DNA from 3 places in the Bradyrhizobium sp. HKCCYLR20261 genome. Region 2 is predicted to be linked to each of the others. Evidence: predicted binding sites of a transcription regulator. Region 2 holds the regulator's gene; each other region holds the start of a gene.
What was found. The regulator PhoB, encoded in region 2, activates phosphate uptake and scavenging genes when phosphate is short. The targets are predictions, from matches to a motif close to TGTCATNNANCTGTCAT.

Region 1: the regulator PhoB is predicted to act here: its motif matches at 3,627-3,643, upstream of ACQR1L_RS15215 (alkaline phosphatase D family protein).
Region 3: the regulator PhoB is predicted to act here: its motif matches at 8,191-8,207, upstream of phnC (phosphonate ABC transporter ATP-binding protein).

The regions. Positions count from the first base shown of each region.
Region 1 is NZ_JBNPUZ010000005.1:537,506-547,690, reverse strand. It holds gene ACQR1L_RS15225 (multidrug efflux RND transporter permease subunit) at 1-1,262, opposite strand, end outside; gene ACQR1L_RS15220 (efflux RND transporter periplasmic adaptor subunit) at 1,293-2,474, opposite strand; gene ACQR1L_RS15215 (alkaline phosphatase D family protein) at 3,716-5,317, shown strand; gene ACQR1L_RS15210 (hypothetical protein) at 5,376-6,092, opposite strand; gene ACQR1L_RS15205 (dienelactone hydrolase family protein) at 6,392-7,468, shown strand; gene ACQR1L_RS15200 (hypothetical protein) at 7,569-8,054, shown strand; gene ACQR1L_RS15195 (sulfotransferase family 2 domain-containing protein) at 8,043-9,344, opposite strand; gene blaOXA (OXA-1091 family oxacillin-hydrolyzing class D beta-lactamase) at 9,489-10,185, opposite strand, start outside.
Region 2 is NZ_JBNPUZ010000001.1:110,372-120,556, forward strand. It holds gene ACQR1L_RS00515 (nickel-dependent hydrogenase large subunit) at 1-28, opposite strand, end outside; gene ACQR1L_RS00520 (hydrogenase small subunit) at 50-1,147, opposite strand; gene ACQR1L_RS00525 (nickel-dependent hydrogenase large subunit) at 1,373-2,812, opposite strand; gene ACQR1L_RS00530 (HupU protein) at 2,809-3,825, opposite strand; gene ACQR1L_RS00535 (HoxN/HupN/NixA family nickel/cobalt transporter) at 3,852-4,874, opposite strand; gene ACQR1L_RS00540 (trypsin-like serine protease) at 5,145-6,461, opposite strand; gene phoB (phosphate regulon transcriptional regulator PhoB) at 6,556-7,263, opposite strand; gene phoU (phosphate signaling complex protein PhoU) at 7,280-7,996, opposite strand; gene pstB (phosphate ABC transporter ATP-binding protein PstB) at 8,025-8,846, opposite strand; gene pstA (phosphate ABC transporter permease PstA) at 8,843-9,688, opposite strand; gene pstC (phosphate ABC transporter permease subunit PstC) at 9,737-10,185, opposite strand, start outside.
Region 3 is NZ_JBNPUZ010000007.1:48,284-58,468, reverse strand. It holds gene ACQR1L_RS18315 (phosphodiesterase) at 1-533, opposite strand, end outside; gene ACQR1L_RS18310 (ABC transporter ATP-binding protein) at 539-1,591, opposite strand; gene ACQR1L_RS18305 (ABC transporter permease) at 1,597-2,382, opposite strand; gene ACQR1L_RS18300 (ABC transporter permease) at 2,387-3,202, opposite strand; gene ACQR1L_RS18295 (ABC transporter substrate-binding protein) at 3,253-4,260, opposite strand; gene phnE (phosphonate ABC transporter, permease protein PhnE) at 4,419-5,267, opposite strand; gene phnE (phosphonate ABC transporter, permease protein PhnE) at 5,264-6,148, opposite strand; gene phnD (phosphonate ABC transporter substrate-binding protein) at 6,243-7,175, opposite strand; gene phnC (phosphonate ABC transporter ATP-binding protein) at 7,256-8,065, opposite strand; gene ACQR1L_RS18270 (DapH/DapD/GlmU-related protein) at 8,255-8,920, shown strand; gene ACQR1L_RS18265 (alpha-D-ribose 1-methylphosphonate 5-triphosphate diphosphatase) at 8,913-10,100, shown strand; gene ACQR1L_RS18260 (DUF1045 domain-containing protein) at 10,108-10,185, shown strand, end outside.

The DNA.
Region 1 (10,185 bases), on a different contig from region 2:
GCCATGATGCGCTCGACGTTCTCGACGACGACGATGGCGTCGTCGACCAGGATGCCGATCGCGAGCACCATGCCGAACATCGTCAGCACGTTGATGGAGAAGCCGAGGCTGAGCAGCACCGCACAGGTGCCGAGCAGCGCGATCGGCACCACGATGGTCGGAATCAGCGTGTAGCGGATGTTCTGCAGGAACAGGAACATCACCAGGAAGACGAGGATCACCGCCTCGCCCAGGGTCATCAGCACCTTCTTGACGGAGGCGGCGATGACCGGGGTGATGTCGTAGGAGACCTCGTATTTGACGCCCGGCGGGAAGAACGCGGCGAGCTCAGCCATGCGAGTCTTCACCGCCGTCGCCGTGGCGAGCGCGTTGCCGGTCGGTGCCAACTGTACCGCGACCGCGGCGGCCGGCTTGCCGTCGAGCCAGGACGAGAAGGCGTAGGTCAGGCCGCCCACCTCGATCTTGGCGACGTCGGACAGCTTGACGGCGGAGCCATTGAGATTGGCGCGCAGCACGATGTTGCCGAACTCCTCCGGCGACTCCAGCTGCCCTTTCACCAGCACGGTGTTCTGCGTGCGCTGGGCCCTGGGCGACGGCGGCACGCCGAGAATGCCGGAGGCGACCTGCGCGTTCTGCGCAGCGATCGCGGCATCGACGTCCTGCGCGGTGAGGCCCAGACCGAGCAGCTTGTCCGGATCGAGCCAGATGCGCATCGCGCGCTCGGTGGCAAACAGACGGGCGCGGCCGACGCCCGGCAGGCGCCGCAGCTCCGGCAGCACGTAGCGGGTGGCCACGTCGCCGAGACCGATTTCGTCGAGGCTGCCATCGGTGGAGGTCAGCGTGACGAACTGCAGGATGGCGCTCGAGGCCTCGAGAATGACGATGCCCTGCTTGCGCACGGCCTCAGGCAAACGCGGCTCGATGCGCTTGATACGGTTCTGCACGTCGACCGCGGCGAGCTCGATATCGGTGCCCGGCTTGAACTGGGCGATGATCTCGACTTCGCCCGTGGTGTCGCTGGTCGATTCATAGTTCAGGATGCCGGCGGCGCCGTTGAGCTCCTCCTCGATCAGGCGCGTGACGCTGTAATACAGGTTCTCGGTCGACGCGCCCGGATAAGCGGTCGAGATCGAGATCGAAGGCGGCGCGATGATCGGATATTGCGCGACCGGCAGGAACGGAATCGACAGGATGCCGCCGAGACAGATGAAGATCGCCACGACCCAGGCAAAGATCGGACGTGCGATGAAAAAGGGTGACATGTGAGATGCTCTCCGGGCCGCGGGCCACGTTTACTTCGCAGCGGACGGCTTGTCGGCGACCGACATCTTCCACGGCACCGGCGTGACCGCACTGCCGGGCCCGAACTTCTGGAAGCCGTCGACGACGATCTTCCAGCCGGGCTTGAGACCATCCTCGATCAGCATGCCGCCGTTGAGCGAACGCCCGAGCCGCACCGGCTGCAGGTTCGCGCGCCCCTCATTGTTGACGACGTAGACGGCGCTGTTGCCGGCCGTCGTCCGCTGCACGGCCTGCGACGGCACGACGATGCCCGCAGTGTCGATCGCCTCCTCGATCTGAACGCGGACATACATGCCCGGGAGCAGCTCGCCCTCCGGATTCGGAAACTCGCCGCGCAAGGTGACCTTGGCCGTGGACGGATCGACGCTGACATCGGAGAACAGCAGCCGTCCCGCATGCTTGTAGGTCGAGCCGTCGTCGAACACGAGACGGACACGCGCCGCCTCCGGCGACACGCTCTTGAGCCGGCCTTCGGCGAGATCACGCCGCAACTGATTCAGCTCGTCCACGGACTGCGTGAAGTCGGCATACACAGGATCGAGCTGCTGGATGGTCGCAAGATGCGTCGTCTCGTTCGGATTGACCAGCGCGCCTTCGGTCACCAGCGCACGTCCGATGCGGCCGGAGATCGGCGCCCGCACCGTGGCCCAGTCGAGATTGAGCTGGGCCTGCGCCACCGAGGCCTTCTGCGCGGCGACCTCGGCCTGGGCCTGACGCTCCGCCGCGACGGCCAGCTCATACTGCGCCTGCGTGGTCGCCTCGCCCTTCAAAAGGTTCTTCAGTCGATCTTCCTGCCGGTCCGCCTGATAGAGCACGGCCTCGGCCTTGGCGAGCGCGGCGCGCGCCTTCTCGAGCTCGACCTCGAACGGAGCCGGATCGATCCGGTAGAGCACGGCGCCCGCCTCGACCATCGCGCCTTGCTGAAAGCTGCGCTCGACGACGATGCCGCTGACGCGTGGACGCACCTCCGCAATCCGCATCGACGTGATCCGTCCCGGCAGGTCCTTGGTCAAGGTCACCGGCGCCGAGATGACATTGACGACGCCAACCTCCGGAGGATTACCGGTTCCCGGCGCTGAGGCGGCATTGCGGTCACTGCACGCCGCAAGCGTCAGGAGCGATGCGCCACAGACCATCGCACCGGCAGAACGGATCAACTGCTCTTTCAACATGAAGCCCATCTGATTACTTCGCGGCGCGCATCATTCCCGGGTCGATTCAGGGCCGGTCCGATCATCGAAGAATGACCGGTCGCCCTGCCCCAGGTCGTCGCTCACAAACTTGGCGCGCCGTATACCACGGTCGCGAGCTGACGAACTTTCGTGCGGCGGTTACATAGGTGACCTGTTAGCTCCCGGCCAGCTTCTTTCCTGAACAAAACGCCGCCTGCGACAACGACGCCGAGGACATCGACGGCGGCTGCGCACTTTGTCGCGGTCCTCCCATTCGACGCGGGCCACGAGATAGCGCATGAGCCCGCCACGATAAGACGACCGCATATCCGTTACGGATCAGTGACGCTGCAGACTGCGCGACATTTTTTCGCGGAGCTCGCTGCTCATCAGTCCCGCTCCGACGCGGTCGAGAGGCGCCTTGCCTCCGATTGGCCTCTGCCGGCGCGCATATTCTCAGGCTTTCGTCGAGCTGCTAACGGATCGTTCACGATGCCGTCATCTGGTGTCATCACACCGACTCCGTTGATGTCACTGCATGACATCGTCCGCTGGATGTGTATTGGCCTGGACGCGTCAAACAGCGGATATGACGAAGCGATCCCGCGGCGACTTGCGCCCGAGCTTTGCATTCGGCCAACCTCTTCTCTGGACGAAGAGGCGCAGGGAAGACCGGGTATCGACTGACACCCGCGGTCCGCGTGCAGCAGATAAGCACGCGGCAGAACCACAGGTTCAGCCCAATATCCGGCCTTCCCTGCGCGACGGTTTTGCGGGTTATAGGTGCTCTCCCCGGGGACCGGCTGTCTTGCCCCCGTCACCAGCGGATCATCACCACCGGCTTGGTCTCAGCGTCGGGAGACCAGGACCACACCACTTCGCCGTCGCCTCACTCCGTTCGTCGGCCCGACTGTGACATCAGGCTGCAGAGCGACGCGCCCATCGCATCTCCGGCTCGACGTTCGTGACGATCGCGAAACGTCCCTCTTCAGCGAGCCGGGATGCGCGAGACTGTGAGGGTGATTTGCCCGACAAGGCAAGGGATGCATGCGCGACAAACTGGCACGACGGGCGGTTTGGACATGCGCGCCATGCGGAGATTGCCCGTCGTGCAGGTGACATATCAACGGCGTCAAGACCGTTGCGATCTGCTGTCATGACTCCGTGACAGACAAGGCCCAGGAGGAGACGGCCTTGCGAAGCCTGATGCAAGGCGCGGCTCCGGCGGCTAGACTGCCGCCATGCCCAGATTCCCGATCAGCTCCGGCCTCGACCGGCGAACATTGCTCCGCATGGCATTGCAGGCCGGCCTGCTGCCGCTCGGCGCGCCGCTCACGCACATCGCGCGGGCGCAGACGCCGGCGCTGAAATCCAACCCGTTCACGCTCGGCGTTGCCTCCGGTGACCCCGCTCCCGACGGCTTCGTGATCTGGACCCGGCTCGCGCCCGAGCCGCTGCAGCCGCGCGGCGGGATGATCGCGCTGCCCCGCGAGGTGAGCTGGGAGGTCGCCAGCGATGCGGGGATGAAGGACATCGTGCAGTCCGGACTTGCGATCGCCCGCATGGAGCTCGGGCACTCCGTGCATGTCGAGGTCGCGGGCCTCGCTCCCGGGCGCGACTACTACTATCGGTTCCGCCTGCCCGAGGCGGAGAGCCCGGTCGGGCGTGCGCGGACCTTTCCCGCGGCCGGCGCCGACGTCGCGCAGATGCGCTTCGCTTCGGCAGGCTGCCAGGAATGGGATCGCGGCTACTACACGGCGTGGCGCGCGATCGCGCAGGACCAGCTCGACTTCGTCTTCCACTACGGCGACTACATCTACGAACATCCCTATGCCGCCGACCACAAGGGCGTGGCGCTGCCGCGCCCGATGCCGAAGAACTTCGCCACCTGCTACACCCTGCCTGAGTACCGGCAGCGCTATGCGCTCTACAAGACCGATCCCGACCTGCAGGCCGCGCACGCCTCGTGCCCGTTCCTGCCGAGCTTCGACGACCATGAGGTGATGAACAACTGGGCCGGCGACCGCGACAGCCGCGATACGCCGCCGGAAGTCTTCCTGTTCCGGCGCGCGGCCGCGTTCCAGGCCTGGTATGAGCACATGCCGGTGCGGCGGGCGCAGCTGCCGCGCGGGCCGGACGTTCTCGCCTATCGACGCCTCGCCTTCGGCCGGCTCGCCGAGATCGCCGTGCTCGACACGCGGCAATACCGCTCGAAGCAGCCCTGCGGCGACGGCATCAAGGACTGTGCGGAGGCCAGCGAGCCCGATCGCACCATGATGGGCGCGCAGCAGGAGCGCTGGCTGGCCGACGGCCTGCGCGGCAGCCGCGCGACCTGGCAGGTGCTGGCGCAGCAGGTGATGTTCGCCCCGTTCGATTGGCGCTCGTTCCCATGGCTGCCGTCGTCGGACGCGCCGCTGCGCAGCCTCGACAAATGGGACGGCGCCAGCGCCGCGCGCGACCGCGTGATGCAGATGCTGCGCGAGGCCGGCATTACCAACACGGTGGTGCTGACCGGTGATCTGCACAAGGGCGTCGCGCTCGAGCTCAAGCAGGACTGGCGCAACCCGGCCTCGCCCTGCGTCGGCGTGGAATTCCTGGCGACCTCGATCTCGTCCGACGGTGACGGCTTCGCGCGCTACGACAACGAGCCGACCTTGATGGCCAACAATCCGCACCTGAAGTTCTTCAGCAACCAGCGCGGCTACATCCGCCATGTCGTGACGCCCAACCGCTGGCAGGCCGACTACCGCGTCGTCGACCGCATCAGCGTCGCCGACGGCACGGTGTCGACCGCGCGGTCGTTCGTCACGCTCGCGGGCAAGCCGGGGCTGGTCGACGCGTGAGGCGCCTACCGCGGCCGCCAATTGGACGGCTGTCTTGCAGACATCAGGCGTTCAGCAGCTAGGCCGCTTCGATACGTGCCTGGTCAAGCTTGCTGCAGTAGATGGCCGACTCCATCAACAAGGTCAGCGCGATATCTGGAGACAATACGCCTCTCACATCATGAATGGGACGGCTTGCTGCCTGCGCAGCGATCGCAGACCACCACGCGATTGGGGCGATGCCGAACTCGCGACCGGCGCCAGGGATTTTTCCGGCGAAACAGACCATTGCCACCGGCCAAACCGCCTTCAATAGATCGCGTGCCGCTACGTGAGCCTGGTGCGGTGCAGGGACCGATGACCTGCCTTCATCGGGTCCACCAATCGTCGACGCCACATGTTCGAACATTGCACCCAGCTTCGGCATCTGCTCGATCTTCAGGCCTGCTCCGAGAGCGCCGCCAGCTGCCAGCGACCAGACGCAGCGATTTCCATCGGCCTGCGTTTCCGGCACGAGCATGTTGTTGAGGGAATCGCCAAACCAATATGCGTCGCCGGATTTGACGGTCAGCCGGTTGATATTGCTCCCAACAACAGGCGGGCTGGCCGCAAACAGCGTGCGCTGAGCGGCATAACCCGCGATCGCTCCGACAGCGGACATGTAGGTCTCGGCATGAATGCGTCCGTCGATCGTCAGGCACGCCGGAACATTGCGAAACAAATGGCCAAGCGCATAGTTGCAAGCCACGGCGTCGGGCGCGTTTTTCCACGGCAGCACGTTCTCAGCAGTTGTCACCGGCTCGTCCCTGCAATGCGACGGAAGCAGCAGCGGCTCGCACCACGGCGCCCCCTACGCCGCCCATCTGGGCGCTGAATAGACCGCGACTATATGACAGACTTCTAACTTCTTCGCTCGCCGCCCGGCTCCATAGGTATCCGACGCGGATTCGTGCGGCGCATCATTCCTCCTCCCTCGGCCAAATTGTCCACTGCTCATCGTGGACACAACTCTGGCACGAGTTTGACAGTTTCTCCCGCGCCCGTTCTACTCGGATCCAAAGCCGCGCCAAAAAGCGGCAGACCAGGAGCATGCCGATGGAGCGATACGGTGGTGCGGCGCGGATCGCACATGCCGCGCATGTTTGTTTTGCGCCTGTGGCGCGCTACGCTGCTCAGTGCTGGCGAAACCTGGTTACGACGGCTGCCCTGGCACTGCTCACCTTAGTCAGTGTTTCGCTCGGCACAGAGGCCCAGGGTATTTCCAAGGACCTGCCGGCGCGGATCGAGATGTATCCGATCCCTTCGCTCACTTTGTCCGACCGGCAGTTCCTTGCCGGCGACGAGGGCGGCAAGCCGGTCACCTTGGCCGGCGAGTTGCGCGTTGCGCAGGGCAGCGGCCGGATGCCGGTGGTCGTGTTGATGCACGGTTCGGGCGGCGTCGGCGGCAATATCGCAGCGTGGAGCCGGACCTTCAATGCGATGGGGATCTCGACCTTCGTGATCGACGGCTTCACCGGGCGCGGCATCACCGCGACCAGCACCAACCAGGCGCTGCTCGGCCGGCTCAATTTCATCGTGGACATCTATCATGCGCTCGATGTGCTGGCGAAGCATCCGCGCGTCGATCCCGAGCGCATCGCGCTGATGGGCTTCTCGCGCGGCGGACAGGCGGCGCTGTATGCGAGCCTGCAGCGCTTCCACAAGCGCTGGAACACTTCCGGATTGCAGTTTGCCGCCTACATCCCGTTCTATCCGGATTGCTCCACCACCTATCGCGACGACACCGAATTGGTGGCGCGGCCGATCCGGATCTTTCACGGCGGGCCTGATGACTACAACCCGGTGCGCACCTGCAAGGCTTTCGTCGAGCGGCTGAGGGCCGCCGGGCGCGACGTCGAGCTGACCGAATATCCGGACTCGCCGCATGGCTTCGATCTCGGCCTGCTCGGCGCCAACATGCTGGCGCTCGCGCCCAAGGCTCAGACCGTGCGCAACTGCCGGATCGTCGAAGGTGACGGCGGCATGCTGATGAATGCGGAGACGCAGCAGCCCTTCACCTATCAGGACGCCTGCGTCGAGCTTGATCCGCATGTCGGCGGCAATCCGGCCACAGCCGAGGCGGCGCGGCAGGCGGTGACGGACTTCCTGCGGACGCTGTTCAAGCTGTCGTGACCAGAAATAGAACGATTCCGGTCAATTTTTGAGGTGACGCATCGAACGTATCGGGTGATCAGGCGTTGTCGCTCGCTTTTCGACGATGAAACGGAGCCCGATGATGCGCGCCTCACGCCTTGCAATTCCCACTTTGCTCACCGCCCTCGCACTGGGCGGCGCAGCCCATGGCGCGCCCGCCTCGCCATTCCGCGCGCTGGAGGGCGCCTGGACCGGCGGCGGCGTGATCAACCTGTCCGGCGGCAACCAGGAGCGGCTGCGCTGCCGCGCGGCCTATGACGTCGGCGGCGCCGGCGAGCAGCTGCGGCTCAACATCCGCTGCGCCAGCGACAGCTACAACATCGACCTCTCCAGTGACGTCGCCTATCGCGGCGGCGAGATCTCCGGCCAGTGGACGGAGTCGAGCCACAACGCCTCCGGCACGATCGAGGGCCGCGCTGTCGGCAACCGCATCGAAGCCCAGGCGCGCGGCCAGACTTTTTCGGCCGGACTGGCGCTGACCACGCAAGGTCGCCGGCAGACGGTATCCATTCGGCCGGCGGGCACTGAAATCACCGGGGTCGATATCGAGATGTCACGGCGGTGATGGCCGGCCTGCAAGCCGGGCGCGCTCATCTCCATGCCAATGACCAGGCCCCCTCTGGGTCATACGGAGGCGTTGCTCGAAGAGACCGCGTGCCTTGTCGTAGAGCGCTAGATCGACGGCATTCAGGCGCCTGATGCTGTCGATGTCGTGTTGCGAAACGGTCGGGTTCGACGCGCGGAGCTCGTTGACGTTGAGGCGCTTCGCCGTCAGATCGAGCCCGATCATCTGCGACAGGATCGCGACGCCCTCATCGAACCGCTCCACGATGCCGACAAAGTCGAAGCGCGACAGATTTTGTTCGGCCTCGTGGCGCAGATCGCGGATTGCGGCCTGATTCTCCGGTCGGATGTCATGTGCGATGAACTTGGCTTGCAGGTTTTGCGTCACCATCAGGACTGACGGATCTTCGCAGGCGAGAAACTCGGACAGCGTCGTCTCCCGGGCGATCTCGACCGCCCGTCTGCTATAGTCCGACACCGGCGATGCCGATCGCAGGAAGTAATAGTTCGAAATCACCCGCTCGACGGGGTCTCTCAGGAAGGTGAAAAGAAAACGGTCGGGACGAAGCTTGGCGACATGCTGATAGCTGAAATGTCCGATCACGAGATCATTGAGCGAAATCTCCGCCGGCGACGCTTCATCGAAATTCTCGAGCGACTCGTGAAAGATCGCCGCGCCCTGCATGGCTTCGAAGAGGGCGTGCTGGAGAGAGGTGCCCGCCGTCTTGCCGATGTGCATGAAGCAGAGCTGACGTCCCGCCAGGCCCTGCGGCAGAGTCCGCTTGGGGTCTCTGGATTTTTCGAGGCTGTCCAGCACCCGCTTCCGCCGATCCTGCGCCAAGGCCAGATCAGAGCAGCGCTCTTCGTAGGCGCGACGGTAGCCGTCGTAACCTCGGCGCAGCTCGCTGGCCTCGAGGTCCAGGTTTTCGAACGCGCTCTTGTAGCCGTCACGCCCCCTGCGCAGCTCGCTCGCCTCGGCGCTCAGGTTCTCGAAGGCTGCCTTGTATCCATCGGCCGCCTGGCGTAGCTCGGTGGCCTCCACACTCAGGGCCTCGAAGGCCGCCTTGTATCCATCACGACTTTGTCGCAGCGCGCTCGCCTCGTCCTCCGCGCTTCGCTCCTGGAACTGGCCGAAATCGGCTGGCTCAGACTTTGCGGCCGAACCGGAAAGCGCCGCAATCTTCGCGCCGAGCCGCCTGGCGGCACGCCGCATCATGATTCCAAGCTTCGCAGGGTAGACAATCATCAACACAATCTCACGCAGGTCAAAAAGGTTGCTCGAGCCGGTCACGCGACGGAGGATCATGTGACCACAGGTTGCGCTGCTAGCACGGCGATACCGCTCAGGCGAGCCTGCAGATTGACGCGCGGTTGGATCGGAGTTCCCAAGGCAGCTTTGCGGACGCTTCACAACCCATCGCGTCCAGCAAGCGCCCTATAGCGCGCCGATCTGCTTCAAGCAGTCCTGCGTCAGCGTCATCCGGGCCTCGACGTGGCGCGGCTCGGGGCAATCCATGTTCATCGCGAACACGGTCGGCTGATCGCCCTTGTCGACCCAGCCGACCATCCAGCCGAGCGAGCCCTGCTCCTTGCCGAGCAATCCCGACTTGGCGTGAATGACGGCGTCGCCGACCTTGGTGACCGGGATGATGTCGCGCGTCAGATCCTGGCTGCGCTTCGACACCGGCAGCGCGCCGCGCCGGAGGCGGTCGATGAAGTCGACCTGCTCCACCGGATCGATGCGCAATGCGCCGGTGAGCCAGAACTGATCGATGCCGCCGCCGATGTCGTGATTGCCATAGTCGAGCTCCTCGACATAGGTCTGCATGCGCTCAGGCCCGATCCGGCGCGCAATCTCCTGGTAGACCGGCACCGCGGACACCGCGATCGCGCTGCGGAGCGTGTGGTCCTTGTTCCAGGCCTCGATCGGCCTGACGACGCCGTCCCACTTGAACACGTCCTTGTCGGGATCGGCCACCACGCCGGTCTCCAGTGCGATCAGCGAGTTGGCGATCTTGAAGGTCGAGGCCGGCAGCTTCGCCTCGCCGGAGCGATCCTTGTCGCTGGCGATGATCAGATACTCCTCGACCTTGTAGGCGAAGAACGTGCCCTTGGTGCCGACATCGGCGAAG
Region 2 (10,185 bases):
TGAAGCCGTTGGGAGTCTGGATGCCCATCGTTGCCTGCCCTGAACTGAATTAATGATCTTGCTTGGCGCTGGCGTCGTCGCGCTTGGTGGCGAGCCGCTTGACGGCGGTAACCGCGGCATGCGCCGCAACCGCGACGCCCACAGTGCCCGCGGCGGCCATGCCGACCTCGTCCGCGTTGCGTTCGATGCCGAACTGCTTGATCGTGGTGAGCCGGTCGTAGAACGAGCCCTTGTCCCAGAAACCGTCCTCGGAGCAGCCGATGCAGCCATGGCCCGACTGGATCGGGAACGAGACGCCGCCATTCCAGCGCACGGTCGAGCAGGCGTTGTAGGTGGTCGGGCCCTTGCAGCCCATCTTGTAGAGGCAATAGCCCTTGCGCGCCGCCTCGTCGTCCCATTCCTCGACGAACTGGCCGGCGTCGAAATGCGGCCGGCGATAGCATTTGTCGTGGATGCGCTGCGAGTAGAACATCTTCGGCCGGCCCTGGCGGTCGAGCTCGGGCAGCTTGCCGAAGGTGGTGATGTAGGTGACGACACCGGTCATGACCTCCGCGATCGGCGGGCAGCCGGGCACCTTGATGATCGGCTTGTTGGTGATCACCTTGTCGATCGGCGTTGCCTGCGTCGGATTGGGTTTTGCCGCCTGCACGCAGCCCCAGGACGCGCAGGCCCCCCAGGCAATGATCGCCATCGCGTCCTCGGCCATCACCTTCAGCTTCTCGACGAACGGCTTGCCGCCGTCGATGCAGAACATGCCGCCTTCGTTGAGCGGCGGATTGCCTTCGACGGCGAGAATGTACTGGCCCTTGTACTTCGCGCGCGTCTCTTCGAGGATCTCTTCGGCCTGCTGGCCGGCCGCCGCCATGATCGTGTCGTCATAGTCGAGCGAGATCATCGACAGCACGACGTCCTTCACCAGCGGATGCGCCGAGCGGATGAAGCTCTCCGAGCAGCAGGTGCATTCCAGCCCGTGCATCCAGATGACAGGCGTGCGCGGCTTGGTCTCCAGCGCATTGGCGATGCGCGCCGACGCCAGCGGCCCGAGGCCGAGGCTCGTCGCGGTGAGGCTGCAGAACTTATGGAAGCTGCGCCGCGTGATGCCCTGGCGCCGGATCACGCTGTAAAAAGTTTCCGTCGTCGCGCCCATGAGTCCTCCCCCTGCTATCGCCTTGGCGATCATCCGATCGCGATCTGGCGAGAGGGGACAGCAAGATGCGGGCCAGCATCATTGCTAGATTTGAATCATAATGATTCCAGATGGTTGGGATGAGGCTCGTTAAGAGACAAGCAGTTCGGGCTCGCTGATCGGCCGCATATCGGAAATCACGCGCTTTGCACCCGATAAGCTAGTTTCCGCCCTCGCGAAGCGCGCTCAATGCGCGGTGCAGACCATGCAGGGATCGAACGATCGCACGACATGCTGGATGCTGACGGCACGCGCGCCGGCATCGCCGACCTCTGTTCCGACCAGCGCCTGTTCGAGTGGGCCCGCGACGCCATCGGCATCGCGCGGCGAGAAGTTCCAGCTGGTCGGGGCGATGATCTGATAGCGCGCGATCCGGCCGGAGCGGACCGCGAGCCAGTGGCCGAGGCTGCCGCGCGCGGCCTCGACAAGGCCGACATAGTTGCCATCGGCCGCTTCGCCGCTGGCTTCGCAAAACGGCTCGCTGAGGCGCAGACCCTTGATCCAGCCTTCGATCGAGATTGCAAGCTGCGCCGTCTCGATCAGGCGTGCGATGACGCGATTGCGGACATTGCTGCCGCTCTCGGACAGCAATGCTGTGATCAGCTGCTGGCCGTGGACCGCTTGCCGCGCCAGCGCGCCGACCTCGACGGGATCTCCCGCAAGCCGCGGCGCCTTGCACCAGCTATAGGCGTCAGGCTTGTCGGCATCCGGCTCGGTGCGGCTCTCGGCCGGATCGCGCGACGTATCGCGCATCCAGGCGTGCGACACGTCCTCGGTGATCTGACCGGACGGCAGCGCTTCGATCTTTCCATCGGAGGTCCGAAGCCCGGCCCGAAAGCGCGCAGCATCAGCATCGTGATACGCGCCAAAACTCATCAGCAGACCGGGTCCCGGCCCCAGATGCGCGAGATCGAGCGCATCGGCCAGGCGAAGGAAGTGCGCGAAGTCGCCGCCGCGCCCGTCGCGCCACTGATCGAGTTCATCCGGCGTCGACAGCGCCAGCACGTGTTCGAGCTTGTCGGCAAACACAACGCGTTCGAGAAAGCCGCGAAACGACGCCGCGATCGCATTCAGCCGGATACGCTCGCCAAGCTCAATTGCACGCGTCGTGCCGCCCGGCTGGAACGCCAGGCTATGCGGCCATTTGCCTGCGATGACGCCCATGATCTCCAGCAGCCGCGCCCGCGCCGGCAGCGCCTCGCGGGCCGCGGATCCCTTGGTGGCAGTGAAGCGCTCGGCCGCTTCGCCGTGCCACGCGTGAGACGCGTAGGCGTCGCGGGCGAAGTCGGGCATGAAGAAGATGTAGAAGTGCGTGAGGTGGTCGGCGGCGTTCTCGGCCGCGTGCGCGATGTTGGCCGCGAGCACGCCATTCGGCGCTGGGACCACGCCCATCGCTTGACGCAATGCAGCCGCCGCCGCGATCGACTGCGACACCGAGCAGATGCCGCAGATGCGCGGCGCTATCACGAGCGCGTCCAGCGGCGGACGTCCCTCCAGGATCTGCTCGAAGCCGCGGTAGAGCGGCGCCGTCACTTCGGCGCGCGCGACGCGGCCGCTGTCGATATCCAGGCGGACTTCGAGATCGCCCTCGACGCGGTTGAACGGGCCGACCGTAATCCGCGTCATGAGCTGCGCTTGTCGCCGGACCGGCTCGGCGGCACGACGACGTGATCGGCAGTCGCATTCACGCGTACGCGACGCGGGGTCGCCGATTTCGACAGCGCCGCCAGCGCGACGAACCAGGCCTTGGGCATGTCGGTGGGGAGGCCCACAGGAATGCCGGCGAGCTTCGCCGTCTGCAGATAGTTCTGCGTGGTCTCGAAGCCCGGCGAGGTGCAGGCAATGCAGGCATAGCCGCCCTTGGTGCAGGAGCCACCGCCGTTCCAGGAGCGCTGGTTGCAGTCGCCGACGGCTTGCGTCGCGCGGCAGCCCAGATGCTCCATCAGGCAGCCGCGCTCCGACATGGTTTCCGCGCTCGCCTTGAACTCATAGAACTCGTTGCGCGAGCAGCCATGATGCGCGAGGTGGTTGGCGATGAAGGTCGGGCGCCCCACGGCGTCGAGCCCATCGCTCGTCAGGTCGCCAGAGGTGAGCGCGAGCAGACTTTCCATCACCCAGCCGGGATGCGGTGCGCATCCGGCGACATTGATCACCGGCAGCCCGCGCTTCGAGCGGAAGCCGGAGCCGAGCGCACCGCCGGCATCGCTGCCCTCGAACTGCAGCCCGACGGCGTCGGTCGGATTGCTCCCGGCCGCGGGAATGCCGCCATAGGCCGCACAGCTTCCAACCGCGACGACGTAGTCGGCAAGCGGGGCGAGATCGAGCAGCCAGTGATAGATCGAGCGGTTGGTGCCGGCGAGCATGTTGAAGCGACCGCTGAGATGCGGTCCGCGCGCGACCGAGCCTTCGAGCACCAGCAGATCGAGCCGCTCGCGGCCGTCACGGATCGCGTCGAGCAGCTCGACGACCTCGTCGCCGGTCTCCTCGCTGACAGAAGGGTGCCAGATCAGGTCGATGCCGGATTGGCGCAGCTCGTCGAACCAGCCGGAGGCGCCGCTTTCCAGGATCGACATCGTGCAGCCGCCGCAGCTCGCGCCCTGCAGCCACAGCATCCTGGTCATTCCCTCCGCGCCGGCCATCGTGAGGTCCTGCCCTCAGCACAGCTTCATGCTGTCGTGTTTGGTATCTCCCCGGGGTTTAGCGTCCCCGCACGAAGGGTGGCAAGCGCCGCGTCGGCCTCGGAACCGCGCGGGCGGCGGTTGAAGAATACGGCGCCGGCCCAGATCAGTCCGAACAGGACGACCGCGACGATCCCCAGGTCGGCGATTCCGTCACCGAGCGCGCTCGCAACATCGGCCCACGTTCCGGTCAGGCCGAACAGCGGCGCCAGCAGCGTGGCGGCCTCGACGCCGCCGATCACCAGCGCGATCATCACCGACAGCCCGGTGATCACCAGATTGTAGCGTCGCTTGCGGGCGGGATCCGTCAGCGCCCAGCGGTAGGCGCCGACCATCAGCATGCCGTCGGCGGTGTCGACGGTCGCCATCGCCGCGGCGAACAGCGCCGGGAACACCAGGATATGCACCAGGCTCTCGCCGCGGGCCGCTTCGGTCGCCGACAGGCTCAAAAGACCGATCTCGCTGGCGGTGTCGAAGCCAAGGCCGAACAGGAAGCCGAGCGGGAACATATGCCAGGCGCGCGAAACGACCCGCAGCACGGGCCGCAGCAGACGAATCAGGAGGCCGTTGCCGGGGCTCGCGCTGTCCGTCTCGGACCGGGGCGAGCGGCGCCAGAGGTTCACGAACAGGACGAGGTTCGCCAACGCGATCAGCAGCAGGAAGCCTGCCGAGACCGAGGTGCCGATGGCGCCGCCGATCGCGCGGATCGCACTGTCCTCCCGCAACAGATCCGCGCCGGCGACCAGGCTCACGACGATCGTGGCGATCACGACGACGCTCGAATGGCCGAGCGCGAAGTAAAGACCCGCGGCGCGCGGCGCATCGCCGTCCTGCACCAGCTTGCGGACCACATTGTCGATCGCCGCAATATGATCGGCATCGACGGCGTGGCGGAGGCCGAGCAGCCAGGCCAGCAGCGCGGTGCCGACGATGGCCGGACGGTCGGCGTAGAGCGCGAACGCCCAGGCCCAGGCGAGCGCATTGGCGAGCACAAGGCCGGCCAGCAGCATCGCATTGCGACGCCCGACCGGCCGCAGCCAAGCCGGAACGAAACGCGCGGAGCGAGGATGATCAATTGGCAAAATCGTCATACTCGGACAAGAGAGCAAGACCTGCGCCAAAAGGCAAGGCTCGCGCTGCCGCGCCCAAATCACTTGTAAATCAACCCTCGTCGCCCGTGCGGCTGAGGTCCCCGGCATTGCTTTGGCAATCCGCTATCCGGTCACGCACAAACATTGACCAGCCGGTGTCCAACTCTCTTCCTCTTCCTGTCCCTCCCCTCACCGCGCGGATGCGCTCTGCGCGGCGATCTCGCGCCGCACGGCCGCCTCGAACTGGCTGGCGGGCGCGGCAAACATCAGCCGGGTCTCCTCGTGGAACGCCGAGAAGATCCCGACCACCACCGGCTCGCCGCCGATCTCGGCCAGGATCGGCGAGCCCGAATAGCCGAAATTGGCAAGGCAATGCACGGTCAGGAGACGGGCGTCCCTGGTCATGCTTGCGCTACAATTGCGCTGGCCGGTCGGCGAATAGCGCCGCTCCTGGCCATAGCCGATCTCGGAGATGGCGCCGGCCTTGGTCGCAGCCGCGAGCTCATCCCGGCCCACGGACTTCACCGCCACGGGCTTCGAGGGCAGCGCATCCTTCAGGATGATCAACGCCCAGTCGGCTGGCGAGCGGTCCAGCGACCATTTGTCGTGCTGGGTCGGAATGAACTCAGGCGCCACGATCAGCTTGTCGGCGACCGACGAGGCCGCGGGAGTGCCTCTGTTCATGCCAGCGAGGAAATGGACGTTGCCGGGGCTGACCTGCCCGACGCCGTTGAAGACACAATGCGCCGCCGTGAGCACCACGCGCGGCGCCACCAGCGTGCCGGTGCACGAACCTCCCGTGCTGTATTGCGCCACGGTCACGACACCGATCGAGGAGGCCGGCCAGGAGGTGGGATCGACGACGTCGCCGAAGTGCCGGTCGAGACCGAGCAACTGCTCCGCGCGCGGATTGGCAATCCCGGCATCGACCGATTCCGGCTTCGGCCGCCACGCGGCAATGGTGGCCTCGGCCTGGCGCCGCTGCGCTTCGCTGAGCTTCACTCTCTGAATCTCACGGCCGGCCGACCTGACGCCGCTGCGACCGGCCATCACGAGCCAGGCATAACCCTGGATGACGTCCCGGGTCATGACCTCGCCGTCGAGCATCATCAGGCCGAGCATGTATTGCGACTGGGCAAAGCCCTGCGCGGCGGCGCGATTGAACCAGCGGGCGGCTTCGCCGTGATCGCGGGCGGCGCCTTCACCGTTGAAATAGGCGATGCCGAGATAATGCTGGGCGACGGCGAGCCCTTGATCGGCGGCCTTGCGGTACCAGACCAGCGCCTCCGCCTGGTTGCGCGGGGCGCCCAGGCCGAAGGCCTGCATGAATCCGACATTGAACTGCGCGCGCGCATCGCCCTTGGCGGCGAGCGGCTGGAGCCGGCGTAACGCCGCCGCCGGCAGCCCGTTCGAAGCCGCAGCGACGGCGTCCTCGAGCTCGGCGGCCGCGGCATTGCCGGCAGCCACAAGCAACAAGGCCAACAAGATAGCGAGCGTCCTGATCATTGCGTCTGCCGAGGTCCGACCATGATGATGGGAACTCGATCACACAGGATCAAGACGGCAACGGCATGACCGCGCGATCAGGCCTGCTCGCCCGTTAGGCCTGCTCCGACTTGGCGAAGCGATCGTCCAGCGCATAGCCGGCGCCACGCACAGTGCGGATCGGATCCTGCTCGCGGCCGGGATTGAGCAGCTTGCGCAGGCGGCCGATGTGCACGTCCACCGTGCGCTCATCGATATAGATGTCGCGGCCCCAGACGCTGTCGAGCAACTGCTCGCGGCTGAACACGCGGCCGGGATGCTCGAGGAAGAATTCGAGCAGGCGGTATTCGGTCGGGCCGAGATCGATCGGCCGGCCCGAGCGCGCCACGCGGCGCTTCTCACGGTCGAGCTCGATGTCGCCATAGGAAAGCACTGTCGCCAGCCGCTCCGGGCTCGCCCGCCGCAGCAGGCCCTTCACGCGCGCCAGCAGCTCCGGCACCGAGAACGGCTTGACGATGTAGTCGTCGGCGCCGGTCGCAAGCCCCCGCACACGCTCGCTCTCCTCGCCGCGCGCGGTGAGCATGATGATCGGCAGCTGCTTGGTCTCGGACCGCGCCCGCAGCCGCCGGCACAGCTCGATGCCGGACAGGCCCGGCAGCATCCAGTCGAGCACGACCAGATCGGGCACGCGCTCCTTGAGCCGCGTGTCGGCCTCGTCGCCGCGCGCCACGGTCTCGACCTCGTAGCCTTCGGCCTCGAGGTTGTAGCGCAGCAGCGTCGTCAGCGCCTCCTCGTCCTCAACCACCAGAATTCGCGCACCCATGTCGAAATCGTCTTTCTCAGTTACCGGGGATCGTGGTCGCGAAGCTGGTCATGTCGCCCTTCGGGCGCTTGTCCATGATCTGCTGGCCCTCGATCATATAGAACACCGTCTCGGCGATGTTGGTGGCGTGGTCCCCCATCCGCTCGATGTTCTTGGCGCAGAACATCAAATGGATGCAGAACGAGATGTTGCGCGGGTCTTCCATCATGTAGGTCAGGAGCTCGCGGAACAGCGAGGTGCAGATCGCGTCCACCTCCTCGTCGCCCTTCCAGACCGTCATCGCCGCCGGCAGGTCATGCGCCGCATAGGCGTCCAGCACCGTCTTGACCTGCGACTGCACCAGATCAGTCATGTGCTCGAGGCCGCGGATCAGCTTCAGCGGATGGAAGTCGCTCTCCAGCGCGGCGACGCGCTTGCCGATGTTCTTGGCGAGGTCGCCGATGCGCTCCAGATCGGTGGCGACGCGCATCGCGCCGACGATCTCGCGCAAATCCACCGCCATCGGCTGGCGGCGGGCGATCGTCAGCACCGCGCGCTCCTCGATGATGCGCTGCAGCTTGTCGACCTCGGCGTCGGCGGCGACCACCTTCTGGCCGAGCGCCACGTCGCGCCGCACCAGCGCGTCGACGGAATCGACGATCAGCCGCTCGGCGAGGCCGCCCATCTCCGACACCAGCCGGGTCAGGTCCTGCAGATCGCTGTCGAACGCCTTGGCGGTATGTTCACTGGCCATGTTGATCTCCTGAAGAATGCTGTCGGCGTCAGCCGAACCGGCCGGTGATGTAGTCCTGGGTCCGCCGATCGCTCGGCGAGGTGAAGATCTTGCTGGTCTCGTCGAACTCGATCAGCTCGCCGAGATACATGAAGGCGGTCTTGTCGGAGACGCGGGCCGCCTGCTGCATGTTATGGGTGACGATCGCGATCGTATAGTTCTCCGCGAGCTCCTGGATCAGCTCCTCGACCTTGGCGGTCGAGATCGGGTCGAGCGCCGAGCACGGCTCGTCGAACAGGATCACCTCGGGCCGGACGGCGACCGTGCGCGCGATGCACAAGCGCTGCTGCTGGCCGCCGGACAGCGACAGGCCGGAGGCGTTGAGCTTGTCCTTGACCTCGTTCCACAGCGCGCCGCCGCGCAGCGCCTTCTCGACGCGGTCGTCCATCTCGGACTTCGAGATCTTCTCGTAGAGACGGATGCCGAAGGCGATGTTCTCGTAGATCGTCATCGGGAACGGCGTCGGCTTCTGGAACACCATGCCGACCCGCGCGCGCAGCAGATTGAGATCGAGCTTGGGATCGAGGATGTTGGTGTTGTCCAGCATCAGCTGGCCGGTGGCGCGCTGGCCCGGATAGAGATCGTACATCCGGTTGAAGATGCGCAGCAGGGTGGACTTGCCGCAGCCGGACGGGCCGATGAACGCCGTGACGCGGTTGGTGCCCAGCGTCAGGTTGATGTTCTTCAGCGCGTGATGATCGCCGTAATAGAAGTTCAGGTTGCGCGCGGTCACCTTGGCCGGCGCCTCGGGGAGCGGCTGGCCGTGAAGGGTGTGAGCGGGCTGACTGACGGAGACGGACAGTTCGGTCATTTCGTTTTCCTCTCGGCGCCGAGAATGCGTGCACCGACGTTCAAAGCGAGCACGGCCAGAGTGATGAGAAGGGCTCCGCTCCAGGCCAATTGCTTCCAATAGGCATACGGGCTCTGCACGAAGTTGTTGATGGTGACAGGCAGGTTCGCCATCGTCTTGGAGAGGTTGAGGCTCCAGAACTGGTTCGACAGCGCGGTGAACAGGAGCGGCGCGGTTTCGCCGGCGACGCGGGCGGTCGCCAGCAGCACGCCGGTGATGAGGCCGGAGCGCGCCGCGCGGTAGGCGATGCGGCGGATCACCAGCGAGCGCGGCAGGCCAAGCGCCGAGGCTGCCTCGCGCAGCGGGTTGGGCACCAGCAGCAGCATGTCCTCGGTGGTGCGCAGCACGACCGGGATCACGATGACGGCCAGCGCCAGCGCACCGGCGATGGCGGAGAAGCCGCCCATCGGCACCACGACGGCGCCGTAGATGAACAGGCCGATGATGATCGACGGCGCCGACAGCAGGATGTCGTTGATGAAGCGGATCACCGAGGTCAGGCGGTCGTTGCGGCCGTATTCGGCGAGGTAGGTGCCGGCGAACAGGCCGAGCGGCGCGCCGATGCCGACGCCGATCACGGTCATCATGATCGAACCGACGATGGCGTTGCGCAGGCCGCCTTCGCTGGCGCCCGGCGGCGGCGTGTCGGCGGTGAAGACCTGCAGGCTGAGGCCGGCGAGGCCGTTATAGAACAGCGTGAACAGGATCAGCGCCAGCCAGGTGACGCCGAACGCCGCGGCGGCGATGCACAGGCCGCGGACGACAATGTCCTTGCGGCGGCGGCGCGCATAGATCGGGTTGATGGGATTGACCGGCGTATCGACGGTGGACATCTCGACGCTCGTCATGGGTTACTTTCCAGCCTTGGCTTCGAGCCGCGCCAGCATCAGCCGGGCGCTCGCCAGCACGAAGAAGGTGAGGACGAACAGGAGCAGGCCGAGCAGGATCAGGCTCGACTGGTGCAGGCCGTCGCTCTCCTGGAATTCGGAGGCGATCGCGGCCGAGATCGTCGTGCCCGGCGCGAAGATCGAGGACGAGATCCGGAACGAGTTGCCGATGATGAAGGTCACCGCCATGGTCTCGCCGAGCGCACGGCCCAGCGCCAGCATGACGCCGCCGATGACGCCGACCCTTGTGTAGGGGATGACGACGCTGCGCACGACCTCCCAGGTGGTGCAACCGACGCCGTAGGCGGCTTCCTTGAGCACCGGCGGGACCGTCTTGAAGACGTCGACCGAGATCGAGGTGATGAAGGGCAGCACCATGATCGCCAGGATCAGCGAGGCGTTGAACAGGCTGA
Region 3 (10,185 bases), on a different contig from region 2:
GCATTGAGCAGGTTCTGCCGGTCCATGTGCCAGATGCCGGTGGCCAACGGCGGATGATGCAAAAACATCAGCGCCGGCTTGTCGGCACGCGCGGACAGCCTGTCGTCGAACCAAGCGAGAGTGGCCGCGTCGAGCTCGCCATGCGGATGACCGGGCACGCTGGAATCGAGCAGCAGCAGATCGAGCTCCGGCAGATCGACATGCCGGTTCAGCGGACCGGACGCGCCGGCATCAAAATGATCCGGAAACGCCGCGCGCATCAGCTCGCGTGAATCATGATTGCCGGGCACCGCGACGTAGGGAATCGAAAGCTCCGCCAGCAATCCCGCGAGATGCTCGTACTCGACCGCCGACGGCGTGTCGGCGAGATCGCCGGAGATCACGACGAGATCAGGCTTCGGCGCGAGCCGGTTGAGCTCCGCAATGCAATGCGCCAGTGCCCGCGCGGTATCGACGCGGCGATAGGCGAGCCGGCCGGGCGCCTTGATGTGCAGGTCGGAGATCTGAGCGATGATGATGGGGCGCTTGCTCATGCCGTTCAGCCTTCCTCTGGCAGCAGACGAATGGCGTTCGCCGCAATGGACAGACCGACGCGCTCCCCTGCTCCGACCCTGATCGTGTTCGGCGCGTCCACCGTCAATGCGACGGATGCGGCATCACGCACGACGATGCGCTGGCGGTCGCCGGCGAAGCGAACGCTATCAACCACGCCGGTCAAGCACGAGGCCGACACGTCGGCGATGCCGATCGTCTCAGGGCGGACCATCGCGACAGCGTTGGGTTTCGAACCACCGCCGGATACAGGCTGGCGGCCTCCCGGCAGCACGAGATGGCCGTCCGCGATCGGCGCCTCGATGATGTTGGCCGCGCCGACGAACTCCGCGACGAAGCGGCTGGCGGGCTCGAAATAGATCTCGCGCGGCGTCCCGACCTGCGCGATCGCGCCCTTGCGCATCACGACGATGCGGTCCCCAAGCTCCATCGCCTCGGCCTGGTCGTGGGTCACATAGATCGCGGTAATGCCGAGGGTGCGCAGCAGGCTGTTGAGCTCGCCGCGCAGCCGCTCGCGCAAGGCGGCGTCGAGCGCCGTGAGCGGCTCGTCGAGCAGCAGTACGCTCGGCCTGACGGCAACGGCGCGCGCGAGCGCGACGCGCTGGCGTTGTCCGCCCGACAGCTGATCGATGCGGCGGTCTTCGAGACCGGCCAGATTGGTCAGCGCCACCAGCTCGGCGACGCGCGCGGCGCGTTGCGCCCGCGAGACGCCGCGAATCTTGAGCCCATAGCCGATGTTCTCTGCGACAGACATGTTGGGAAACAGCGCATAGGATTGGAACACCATGCCGACATTGCGCTTCTCGATCGGCTGCCTGGTCTGGTCCTTGCCGTCGAACAGCACGCGGCCGCCGGCGTCGGGCGTCTCGAGACCGGCGACGATCCGCAGCAAGGTGGTCTTGCCGCAACCGGACGGGCCGAGCAGCACCAGCGTTTCGCTCTGCGCGATGTCGAGCGTGGCGCGCGCGAGCGCGTTGGTGCCGTCTGCGAATGTCTTGCCGCAATTCTCAACCTTCAGCGCCGCGCCGTGACGGGTCATCGTGCTCACCTTGCACCTCCCCTTTCGCCGATCCACTGCATGGCGACCAGGAGCGGAATGATCAGGACGAAGAAAATCAGAGTATAGGCCGAGGCCACCTCGAGGCGCATCGACGCATAGGCGTCGGCGAGGCCGACCGGCAAGGTCTTGGTCAGCGGCGTGTGCAACATCCAGGTCAGGTTGAATTCTCCGAGCGAGAGCGTGACGACCATGAGGCTGCCGGCCAGGATTCCCGGCGCGGCATTGGGAACGATGACGTCGACGAAGCGGCGCCACGGCGAGGCGCCGACGGAGGCGGCGCCTTCGTCGAGCGATTTGACGTCGATGGTGGCGAACACGGCCATCACCGAGCGCACCATGAATGGCATCGTGAAGACGACGTGGCCAGCGAGGATGAACAGCCACGAGCGGCGGAAGCTGCCGAAGCCGCCATAGGTCAAGAGCAGCGCCAGCGCGATCGCAAGCCCGGGAATAGCGAGCGGCAAGGTGATGATCTCCTCGACCATCCGCGCGAGCCGTCCACCGCGGACATACAGCGCGTAAGCGGCGGGAACGCCGACCACGAGCGTGACGGCGAGCGTGCCGAGCGCAATCATGATCGACGCCAGGATCGTGCCGGCATAGAGCTCCCAGACCTGCACGACCCATTGCAGCGTCACGCCGGACTGGATCCCGCGGAAGTAGTTGACGGTGACCCCGGCCGCGATCGAGAGGCCGGCGGGCACGGCCAGGAACGCCGCGACGAGCAGCGTGAACAGGAACTGAAGCGCGAAGAGGATTCGGCTGCGCACGCGACTAGCCCGCCGCCGCGACAGAGGTACCGGCGAAGCTGCGCGCCAGCGCCAGGATCAGCCACGTCATCACCCCCAGCCCGACCGACAACGCCGCCGAGGTCGCGAGATTTCCCGCCAGAGTGAATTCTGTGTAGATCAGCATCGGCAGCACGTCGATGCTAGTCGCAAGCGTGAACGCCGTGCCGAACGCGCCCATGGCGGTGGCAAACGCGATCGCGCCCGAGGCGACCAGGGCCGGCGCAAGCGCCGGTAGCACTACGTCGCGCAGCACCGCCCATGGGCTCGCGCCGAGCGAGCGAGCCGCCTCCTCCAGGCCGGGATCGAGCTTCTGTGCCGCGGCCATGATGGTGAGAATGACCCTCGGAATGGAAAAGTAGAGATAGCCGAGGAAAAGCCCATAGATCGAATAAGCGAACACGATCTTGTCGCCGAGCACGCGCGAGGAAACGTCGCCGATGAGACCCTGGCGGCCGGCGAGCAGGATGATCATGAATCCGATCACGACGCCGGGAAAGGCGAGCGGGAACGTCAGGACGGCAACCAGGACGGCGCGTCCCGGAAAGCGATGGCGCTGCAGGAACAGGCCGGCGATGGTGGCAACGATCAATGTCGCGACCGTGGTCGCCGCAGCCAGCAGCACCGTATTCAGAAGCGTCGCGCGGTAACGCGGCTCGATGATGATCGCGAGATATTCGATCAGTCCGCGCGGCCCTTCGGCGCCCGCGATGAGAAGCCGGGCCATCGGCAGAAGAAAGAAGGCCGCGGTCACGGCGGCCAGCGGCAACAGGCAGGTCCAGACGAAGGATTTGTGCGACATGAGATCAGGCATGCCCCGCCGGATTTCCGCCCAGCGGGGCACAGGGCTCCTTAGCGGACTTCGGACAGATAGCGGTCGACGAAGCCCTTCTGCGCGGTCTCCATGTCGCCCCAGTTCACGCTCTTGGCGCGAGCGTAGTCGCTGTCCGGCAGGAACTTCGCCTTGACGGCCTCAGGCAGCTCGATCGGACGCGCCGGACGCAAATACGCGTTGGTCCAGATCGCCTGGCCCTTGTCCGAGAGCAGGTAGTCGATGACCTTCTTCGCCTTGTCCTTGTCGGGCGCGTTCTTCACCAGACCAACGACGTAGGGAAACACGACCGAGCCTTCGCAGGGAATGATGAACTCGAAATTGCCCTTCTCGGTGTACTTCGCGCGGTACGCATTGAAGTCGTAGTCGAACAGGATCGGGATTTCGCCCGAGACCACACGGGCATAGGATGTCTGCTTCGGCACGATCGGGTCGTTCTTGCGCAGGTCCTTGAAGAAGCTCAACCCCGGATCGAAGTTCGAGGGCGAGCCGCCGAGCGCGAGATTGACGGCGACGGCGCCGACATAGCCGACGGCCGCCGAGCTCGGATCGAGATAGCCGACCATGCCCTTGTAGTCGGGCTTGAGCAGATCCTTCCAGCACGCCGGCACAGGCTTGCCGCCGAGCGCGTCCTTGTTGACGAACAGGCCGAGCGTGCCGGAATGAATCGTGGTCCAGTAGCCGTCGGCGTCCTTCAGACCGGCCGGGACCTGGTCCCAATTGACAGGCTTATAGGCCTCGAGCGCATCCTGCGCCTTCGCCTTCATGCCGAAGGTCACGCCGAAATAGCCGATGTCGCCGACCGGATTGGCCCTCTCGGCGAGAATCTGCGCCAGCGCCTGGCCGGAGTTCTTGTTGTCGTGCGGAATGTCATAGCCGAGATCGGTCTTGATCGCCTTGAGCATCGAGGCCCAGTCGGCCCACTCCGGCGGGCAATTGTAGCAGATGACGTCGGCGGCCTTGGCCTGCTGCGGCGGCGCCAGAACGATCAGCGCGACGAGCGCAAGAACGAGGCGGGTGACCTTCATGTGAATGAAACTCCGTATGTCCGACCCGGCGGCCGGTTCCGGAGCCCCATTACGGCCGGCACATGAAAGATTTGCGACACCGCGCAGGGGACACACAGGCATCCGCGCAGCCTGATCGTTCGCCTACGAATGACCGCAACCTTCGGGTGCCGCTCCCGTCAGGCGACGGCGCGACGTCCGATGATGGCAAAGCGCAGCTTGCTCGAGATCCAGTCGATTGCAGCCACGGCCACAAGGATCATCAGGATCAGGAACGACACCTTCTGCCATTCCAGCACGCGGATCTGCTCCGCGAGCTGCAGGCCGATTCCGCCGGCGCCAACGATGCCTATGATGGTCGCCGAACGCGTGTTGGACTCGATGAAATACAGCACCTGCCCGGCGATCACCGGCAGCACCTGCGGCAGCAGGCCAAACCGGACCTCGTGCAGCGCGCTGCCGCCGGCCGCGCGCACGCCCTCGACCTGCTTGCGGTCGGCGCTCTCCAAGGCTTCCGAGAACAGCTTACCGAGCGCCCCGAAATCCGACACCGCGATCGCCAGGACACCGGCGAACGGGCCGAGGCCAACGACGTTGATCCAGACCAGCGCCCAGATCAGCGTGTCGACGCCGCGGATGGTATCGAACAGCCGCCGCACCGGAAAGCGGAAAATCGCCGAAGGAATGATGTTCCTGGCGGCCAGCAGGCTGACGGGCAGTGCAAAGACCGCGGCGAGCGTCGTGCCGAGCACGGCGATCGACAATGTCTCGCCGAGCGCCTTGAGATAGACCGGCAACGAGGAGCCCGGATCGGGCGGCAGCATCAGGAGCGAAATCCAGCCGAGCTGGCTCAGCCCGGCAAGCATCCGCGCCGGCGAGAATTGGAGATCGACCAGGCCGAAGATGAAGATCGCCAGCGCCAGGACCAGCATCGCCGGTGTCGCCAGCCGGGCCGACAGCGGCCGATCGAAGACATGCGGATAGCGCTGCCGCATCTGCTGCGGGTCCTGCGCGTCCATCGTGCTCATGTCCGGGCCTCCGCGCCGAACAGCCGGCCGCGCAGCCAGCCGGTCGCGATATCGATGAGGAACACCGTCACGACGATCATGACGAGGATCGCGCTGACGTCCGAGTAGTAGAACTTGCGGATCGCGACCACGAGCTCCTGCCCGATGCCGCCGGCGCCGACGAAGCCCATCACCGAGGCCTCGCGGACATTGATCTCGAAGCGCAGCAGGCTGTAGCTGGAGAAGCCCGCGACGACCTGCGGCAGAACGGCGAAGCGCATGCAGGACAGCCAGCTCGCCCCCGTCGCGCGAACGCCTTCCACCGGCTTCATGTCGGCATTCTCGACCACTTCGGAGAACAGCTTGCCGAGCGCGCCGCTGGAGTGAACGGCGATGGCGAGCACGCCGGGGATCGGGCCAAGACCGAAGGCGATGACGAAGATCAGCGCGAACACGATGCCCGGCACGGTACGGGCGAATTCGAGCAGCCGCCGCACGGTGAAACGGACCCACGGCGCGGGCGAGGTGTTTTCCGCAGCCAGGAAGTTGAGACAGAACGCCACGACGATTCCGGCCATGGTGCCGACATAGCTGATCAGCAGGGTCTCGCCGAGCAGCTTGAGCCACTTCTTGAAGCCCCAGAACCACTCCGGGACATTGGTCCAGACGCGGTGGCCGTCATCGAGCGTGAAGATGCGATCGAAATAGCTGACGAAGTTTCCGAAATACGTATACAGCGTCCGCAGATTGACCTCGGCCCCGACCGCGGCGACCAGCAGCACGGCCAGGAAAGCGGCAGCGGACAGCGCGAGCCGCAGGCGCCGGCGCGCCACCGCCCGACGGTAGGCGTCGTTCAGAGCCTCAAGCTGCTGGCTCGGCAGGATCGAAATGGCGGTCGCCATCGTATCGGGCTGCTCTCGTTCGAAAGAGGTCACGTCTCATACAAAAGGAGCCGGGCCATGCCCGGCCCGGCTCCCGCGTGGTTAAGGATGTCGATCAGGACGCCTTCTTGCGCAGGCTGTCGACGAACTTGATCAGATCGATCGTGCCATCCCAGTCCTTGGTCGTGGCCGGGTGGAAGCCCTTCTTCTGGCCATCCGACAGGCGATCGAACGCCGCCTTGTCCTTGGTGGGGGCGTCGAAGAACGCCTTGGCGATCGCCGTTTTCAGCTCGGCCGGCAGATCGGAATTGTAGGCGTAGGGGCCGTTGATGATCGGCGCCGACTTGTGGATGATGCGGAAATCGTCCTTCTTCATCGGCGAACCGTCGGCGTTCTTCAGCATGCCCTTGGTGAGCATCTGCGCCAGCGTCGAATCGTTGTCGCTGGTCCACTGGTTGGCGGCGACGTCGACGGTGCCCTGCGCGAGCGCGAGGATCGCGTTCTCGTGGCTGCCGGCGAAGACGACCTTGCTGAAATAGGTTTCAGCGTCGGTCACGCCCATCTTGTTGAGCTCGAAGCGCGGCACGTTGTTGCCCGAGGTCGAGTTCGGATCGACCAGGCCCAAATTCTTGCCCTTGAGGTCGTCGACTTTCTTGTACGGGCTGTTTGCCTTGACGAAGAACACCGAGTAATAGCCGGTGCTGCCGTCGGCGTTGATGTCGTTGGCGAAGGCGTCGATCTTGACGCCGGTCAGGCGCGCCCGCGCGAACGAGGCTGAGCCATAGCTCGCGATGTGGATGTTGCCGGCGCGCTGCCCCTCGATCACGGCCGCGTAGTCGTTGGCGATGCGGAGCGTCACCTTGGTGCCCAGCTCCTTGGAGAGATAGTTGACGAAGGGCGTCCAGCGCTCGGTGACGCCTGAGGCGTTCTCGGCAGGAATGACCGCGAAGGTCAGTTCCGGATACTTCGCCTTCCAATCCTCGGCCGAAGCGGAACCGGCAAAAGCCAGCGCGGCGACACCGGCCAGAACGATGCGACGATTGATCATGACATGCCCTCTTGTTGAACGAAGTAAACAGGCCTCGTCCCCCGCACCATGCGAGATCCGAGGTGACCAGAATCGGTTTGTCAGGCGACAGCGGCTTCGCTGAGCGCCGGAATGGCAGCGGCCGGGACCGGATGGACCTTGTCCATCACCTCATCCGCTTCGAGATCGTAGAGCTCGCGCGCGATCTGCGCGGTCAGCGCCGAGGGAACGTCGTCGAACACGATCCGTCCCGTCGCCATGCCGATCAGGCGATCGCAATAGCTGCGGGCGAGATCGAGCGAATGCAGGTTGCAGATCACCGTGATGCCGAAATGCTTGTTGATGCGCAGCAGGGCATCCATCACGATCTTGGTATTGCGGGGATCGAGCGAGGCGATCGGCTCATCCGCAAGGATGATGTCGGGGTTCTGGACGAGCGCACGCGCGATCGCGACGCGCTGCTGCTGTCCACCGGAGAGCTGATCGGCGCGCTGTGCCGCGAGGGACGCCATGTCGAACTGCTCCAGGGCCGACATGGCCACCGCCACGTCCTGCGCCGGCCATAGCTGCGCCAGGGAGCGCCAGGATGGGATCTCGGCCAGCCGCCCCATCAGCACGTTGGTCAGCACGTCGAGGCGGCCGACCAGGTTGAACTGCTGAAAGATCATCGCCGAACGCGCGCGCCACAGCCGCAGGTCGCGGCCGCGGAGCGCCGTCACATCGAGATCCTTGAACAGGATGCGCCCGTCACTCACCGGGCTCAGCCGGTTGATGGAGCGCAGCAGCGTCGACTTGCCGGCGCCGGAACGCCCGATGACACCGACGAACGAGCCGGGCGCAACCGAGAATGATGCATTATCGACCGCGGCTTTCGCGCCGAACCGGCACGTCAAACCATCCACCACCAGCATGGACTTCTCCAGACGCCTCGCTTTGACTCCACCGCTAGCGTCGGGATTCTACAGTTGTGTGACAGTGACGCTGCGGTGCGACACTCGTCCACATCCAAGGTCCTCCGCCGCGAACGTCATGGAGACGTCATGCATCTGTCACACAGCGCACCCTAGACAGAAGAGCCGTGAAGACAGACAGGACGTGAGATGGCCGGCAAGTCCCTTTCGATCGACCCTACGGTTGATTCCTCCGCAAGACTCCAGGGTGTGACACTCGGCGCCTATTGCGAGGTCGGCGCGCGCACCATCCTCCTTGACGTGGCGATGGGCGACTATTCCTACGTGGTCAACGATGCGCAGATCACCTACACGACGATCGGAAAGTTCTGCTCGATCGCGGCGATGACCCGGATCAATCCGGGCAATCACCCGATGCACCGGGCGACGCAATCGCATTTCACCTATCGGGCCAGCGCCTATTTCCCAGGCGAGCCTGATGATGCCGAGTTCTTCGCCTGGCGGAAGGAACATCACGTCACCGTCGGTCACGATGTATGGATCGGACATGGTGCCGTCGTTCTCCCCGGCCGCAGCATCGGCACCGGCGCCGTCGTCGCAGCAGGCGCCATCGTCACCAAGGACGTGCCTGCGTATACGATCGTCGCCGGCAATCCCGCGCGCCCAATCAGGCGCCGTTTTCCGATTGAGATCGAGCAGCGCCTGATCAATCTCGCCTGGTGGAATTGGGATCACGAAGCGCTGCGCCGGGCGCTGCCGGATTTCCGCAAGCTGGAGATCACCGCGTTCCTGGACAAATACGAGGCCGCTCTCGACGGCGACCGCGCGCTGCGGCAGAGTGCCGCCCATGACTGATCTCTCGATTTTCCACGGCCGGTGCCTGATCGGGTCCGGCCTTGCCGATGCATCACTGATCGTCTCCGACGGCAAGATCGCCGCGATCGACGCGGGACGACCTGACGCGGGACTTGCGCTTGACGCCAGCGGGCTGACGGTGCTGCCCGGAATCGTCGACATCCATGGCGATGCTTTCGAGCGGCAGATGATGCCGCGCGCGGGTGTGGATTTCCCGATCGACGTGGCGCTGCTCGACAGTGATCGCCAGGCCATCAGCAACGGCATCACGACCGTGTTTCATGCCACCACCTGGTCGTGGGAGCCGGGCTTGCGCAGCGCCGGCAACGCGCGCCGCCTGCTGGAGCAGATCGAGGCGCTGCGGCCGCGGCTCGCGGCGGATACGCGCTTTCATCTGCGCCACGAGACGTACAATCTCGACGATGAGGACGAGATCCGCGGGCTGCTCGCGGCCCGGCGCATCGATCTGTTTGCCTTCAACGACCACATGGATTCGACCGTCGCGAGCCTGGACAAGCCGCACAAGCGTCAGCGCATGGTCGACCGCACCGGCCTGTCCGGCGATGAGTTCGATATCCTGGTGGCCCGCATCGCCTCGCGAGCCGATGCCGTGCCGGCGTCGATCGCCCGCCTGGCCGAGACCGCGCGCGCGGCCGGCGTGCGCATGCTGTCACATGACGACGACAGCCCGGAGATGCGCAAGGCCTTCCGCAGCCAAGGCGTCACCATCGCCGAGTTTCCCGTCAACGAAATCACCGCGCGCGAGGCAGCTCACGGCGGCGACGCCATCGTGTTCGGCGCCCCGAACGTGGTGCGCGGCGGCAGCCATACCGGATGGACCAGGGCGAGCGACATGATCGCGAAGGGTCTCTGCTCCGTACTGGCGTCGGACTATTATTATCCAGCCCCCCTGCTCGCCGCCTATCGGCTGGTCGCCGACGGCATCCTTCCGCTGGCGCAGGCCTGGAGCCTGATCTCGGCAGCCCCGGCGCGAGCAGCCGGCCTGCCGGACCGAGGCTCGCTCGCGAGCGGCCAGAGCGCGGACATCCTCCTCGTCGACGATCGCGAACCGATGCGCCCCCGTGTCGTCGCGGTGGTTGCGGCGGGCCGCGTGGTTCACCTGACAGAGGCCGAACGCCTCTCCACCGCCGCCACGCCGCGAGCGGTCGCGGCGGAGTAAGCAGGACATGACCGGTTTTCCGCGCTATGCGATCTACTACACGCCGGCGGCCGACGCCGCGCTGACCGTGTTCGGTGCCAGCCTG